Regions from separate parts of the Faecalimonas canis genome, predicted to be linked through region 2. Evidence: predicted binding sites of a transcription regulator. Region 2 holds the regulator's gene; the other holds the start of a gene.

Region 1 (2,424 bases), on a different contig from region 2:
TTGTAGTCTAAATTCTTAAACAGAATATAATCGCTCATTTTATCACAGAATTTTTCGTCTTTTAAACATCCGAATTTGATAAACGGACTAATGTCATCCCAATATTTCTCATAAGATTCTCTGTCTGTTTTACACATTCCTGATAACTTATCAGCCACTTTTTTGGAAATATAGTCTGCAATTTTATTTACAAATCCGTCATTCTGCAATGCACTTCTTGATACATTTAACGGTAAATCAGGACAATCAATTACACCCTTTAATAACATAAGAAATTCAGGAATGACTTCTTTAATATTATCTGCAATAAACACCTGATTATTGTAAAGTTTAATTGTACCTTCTATAGATTCATATTCTGTATTAATTTTAGGGAAATATAAAATTCCTTTTAAATTAAACGGATAGTCCATGTTTAAGTGAATCCAGAATAATGGTTCTTTATAATCCATGAATACTTTTCTATAGAAATCAATATATTCTTCTTTTGTACATTCATTTGGGTGTTTACTCCAAAGCGGTGTTGTATCGCTCAAAGATACCGGACGCTTATTGATTTTCACTTTGTCAACAGCAGGAGAAACTTCTACCATTTCTTTTTCGCCATTTTCATTTTCTTTTTCTTCCATTTTGGCATCTTCATGAATATGTTCAACAACTACGTCGTCTTCTCGAAGTTCGGATTCTAAAATTGTTTCATATTCCTGCTCTGCATTCTCTCTTGATAAGAAAATTTCAACCGGCATAAAGGAGCAATATTTTTCAATTACTTCTCTTACACGGTATTCGTTGGAAAATGCTACACTATCCTCATTTAAGAAAAGAGTAATCTCTGTTCCTACCGTATTTTTTGTTCCCTCTTCCATATCATATTCTGTTCCGCCGTCACAAGTCCAATGTACAGGTGTTGCACCTTCTTTGTAAGAAAGAGTATCAATATGCACTTCGTTCGCAACCATAAATGCAGAATAAAATCCCAAACCGAAGTGTCCTATCATATCATCTTCTGTTGTTTTGTCTTTATATTTTTCAAGAAATTCTGTTGCACCTGAAAAAGCAATTTGTGTAATATACTCTTCCACTTCATCTGCTGTCATACCAATACCGGTATCGATAAATTTCAATGTTTTTTCTTCCGGATTTACAACAACTTCTATTTTTGCTTTATAATCTTCCGGAATAGCATATTCTCCCATCATATCCAATTTTTTCAGTTTTGTGATTGCATCACAACCATTTGAAATTAATTCACGAACAAAAATATCGTGGTCTGAATACATCCATTTTTTAATAATCGGAAAAATATTTTCACTGTTAATAGAAAGATTTCCGTGTTTTGCTCCCATTTATAACAACTCCTTTTTCTTTTATTGCCTAACAGATATATTAATACCCTTATTTTTAAATGTCAATAGAAAATTAGCACTCATTCAAAATGAGTGCTAATAAAATTATAAAGAGTATAAAGTTTTTCTAAAATATGCTATTCCACACTCTTCAGCGATTCAACCATATCAATCTTTTTCAACTTATAATACATTACCCAATTGACAAAAATTGAAAATCCGAATGTAAATAACAGCGCAATTACATAACTTATAAAATTGATATTTCTTCCAAACATTACATCATCGATTTCCACTGTGACAATAACGAACCGATGAAGCAGATATCCTAAGCCGCATCCCGCAATTGAACCTATTAATGTCAGCAAAATATTTTCCCTGTAAACATATGCTGCCACTTCTCCGTCATAAAATCCTAAAACTTTAATTGTCGCTAATTCTCTCTTTCGCTCTGTAATATTAATATTATTCAGATTGTATAAAACAACAAACGCAAGCATTCCCGCCGCCACAATGAGAACGACAATAACACTGTTTAATGTTTTCAGCATATCATCAATACGGGTGCGAAGACTGTCTGTATACTGCATATTCATTACTGCTTTTGTTTCCAACATATCTTCACCAATCTGTAAAGTTGTCTTTTCATCCGTGTTTTTCAATTTGTAGAGTTCGCTATTAAAGGAAGGCGTTTCGCCGTATAGTTTTTCATACGTTCCTTTCGTCAGATAAATATAATGTCCCATATAGTTTTCACAGATTGCCGTAACGATGATTTCTTTTTTCTGTCCGTTCTCATCTTTAATAAAAATTTTATCTCCAGCCTCAACTTCCAATGTTTTTGCCATTTTTTCAGTTAAAACCGCACCGTCTTCCGTAAGTTTATATTGTTCATCCGTTTTTCTGTCTTTCAAAGCAACAAAATCATCAAACTTCTTTACATTTGAAGGAACATATAAATATACGTCTTTCTCCGTGCCCCCTTTGCCGACTTTGACATTTTTCATATAAATCTTCAGTGAATCTTTAATTTCATTCTGGTTCTTTTTATAAGTTTCCAATGCCTGTTTTTCCTCTT
Region 2 (2,424 bases):
AGACCATTTGTAACGGCTTTATACGGTGGAGGAGAAGAAGGCGTAAAATTATATATTGAAAAAATAGGACAGGAACTTGCAGATGCAATGGAAATGTGTGGGGCAAATGCATTGAAAGAAATTACGAAAGAAATGATTTGGCGTCCTTAGGAAGAGAAAAGGCATGGGGAAAACTCATGTCTTTTTTGATAATAAAAACTATAAAAAATATATAAACACTGTTGACAAACGAAAAACATAGTGCTATCTTAATATTCGTAAGGTGTTAGCACTCGAAAGTTATGAGTGCTAATAAAACGAAAAGGAGGTAAGAGATGAAGTCAAATCAGGAACTAGATGCGAGAAAGATGAAAATTCTTCAGACAATCATCAAAACGTATTTAGAAACAGGTGAACCGGTTGGCTCAAGAACAATTTCAAAATATACAGACTTGAATTTAAGTTCTGCGACAATACGAAATGAGATGGCTGATTTGGAAGATTTAGGCTACATTATTCAACCTCATACATCGGCAGGAAGAATTCCTTCGGATAAAGGTTACAGACTTTATGTCGATATGCTGATGGAAGAAAAAGAGCAGGAAGTCACCGGCATGAAAGAGCAGATGCTCGAAAAGGCAGATAAGATGGATCAGTTATTAAAGCAGGTGGCGAAGGTACTGGCGAACAGTACCAATTATGCGACAATGATTTCTGCTCCAACTTATAATAGGAATAAACTAAAGTTCATTCAGCTGTCACAAGTAGATGAGAACCAGATTATTGCCGTTATTGTAATGGAAGGAAATATCATTAAGAATAAGATTGTGACCGTATCAGAGTGTTTAGGAAATGAAACATTATTGAAATTAAATATGTTGCTGAATACAAACCTGAACGGAATGTCTATTGAAGAAATCAATCTTGGAATGATAGCAAGACTGAAAGAACAGGCAGGTATCCATAGTGAAGTTATCAGCGAAGTGTTAGATGCGGTTGCAGAGGCAATACAGATAGACAATGATTTAGAAATCTACACAAGTGGAGCAACCAACATTTTCAAATATCCTGAATTGAGTGATAACCAAAGTGCACAGGAAATTATCAGCGCATTTGAAGAAAAACAGCAGTTGGCAAGTCTTGTAACGGAAACACTTTCCAGTGAAGGCAATAGAGGTATTCAGGTATATATAGGAAATGAAACTCCTGTACAGACAATGAAAGATTGCAGTGTTGTAACGGCAACCTATGAATTGGGAGAAGGAATGCAGGGAACGATAGGAATTATCGGACCAAAACGAATGGATTATGAAAATGTAATGAGGACGCTGAAAACACTTATGGCAGAGTTGGATGCGATATTTCATAAAGAACATTAGAAAGGTGGAACACCGGTGGATAAAAAGATGAGTAATGAAGAAATGGTAAAAGAAGCGGTGGAAGAAGCGAAGAAAAACGCTCAGTTAGAAAATGAGGAAACTGAAGAAACCGTGGAGGATGTGGAAGTAGAAGAAACTGAAACAGACGAAGAAACAGAAGATAAGAAAGACAAAAAGTTATTCAAACGCAAACCTAAGAAAGACAAGAAAGACGAGCAGATTGAGGACTTAACAGATAAATTAACAAGACAAATGGCAGAGTTTGATAATTATCGCAAACGTACAGAGAAAGAAAAAACAGCGATGTACGAAGTTGGAGCAAAAGAGGTAGTTGAAAAAATCTTACCGGTTGTGGATAACTTTGAAAGAGGGTTGGCAGCAGTTCCGGAAGATAAGAAAGATGATTCTTTTGTAGCTGGAATGGAGATGATTTACAAACAAATCATGACTACATTGGAAGAAATCGGAGTAAAACCGATTGAAGCAGTGGGAACAGGGTTCAATCCTGATTTTCATAACGCAGTTATGCACGTTGAAGATGAAGAACTCGGAGAAAATATTGTGGTGGAAGAATTTCAGAAAGGTTACACTTACAGAGAAAGCGTAGTTCGTCACAGTATGGTAAAAGTAGCAAACTAAACCAAAGCACTTAGTGAGGTGTTTTCGAACTTAGTGCGAAGGTTGTCCGAGGAAATTTGGCGAGATATTTTATGAGCCTAGTGATTCGGACTTCCTTATTAGAAGTATATAGTGATTCAGAATTTAGGAGGAATTTAATCATGGGAAAAATTATTGGTATTGATTTAGGAACAACAAACAGTTGTGTAGCAGTTATGGAAGGTGGACAGCCTACAGTAATTGCAAATACAGAAGGGGCAAGAACAACACCGTCTGTTGTTGCATTCACAAAAACAGGAGAACGTTTAGTTGGTGAACCTGCAAAACGTCAGGCTGTAACAAACGCAGATAAAACAATTTCATCTATTAAAAGAGAAATGGGTACAGATTACAAAGTAGCCATTGATGAGAAAAAATATTCTCCACAGGAAATTTCAGCAATGGTACT

Evidence for each region. The regulator HrcA, encoded in region 2, represses chaperone genes, less so after heat shock. The targets are predictions, from matches to a motif close to TGTTAGCACTCNNNNNNNNNGAGTGCTAACA.
Region 1: the regulator HrcA is predicted to act here: its motif matches at 1,418-1,448, upstream of htpG (molecular chaperone HtpG).

What each region holds. Positions count from the first base shown of each region.
Region 1 covers NZ_BAAHSI010000010.1:49,879-52,302, reverse strand. Annotated here, with positions in the region: gene htpG (molecular chaperone HtpG) at 1-1,346, opposite strand, end outside; gene ACYPXO_RS03245 (ABC transporter permease) at 1,484-2,424, opposite strand, start outside.
Region 2 covers NZ_BAAHSI010000020.1:40,605-43,028, forward strand. Annotated here, with positions in the region: gene ACYPXO_RS06185 (alpha-hydroxy-acid oxidizing protein) at 1-150, shown strand, start outside; gene hrcA (heat-inducible transcriptional repressor HrcA) at 315-1,358, shown strand; gene grpE (nucleotide exchange factor GrpE) at 1,386-1,997, shown strand; gene dnaK (molecular chaperone DnaK) at 2,138-2,424, shown strand, end outside.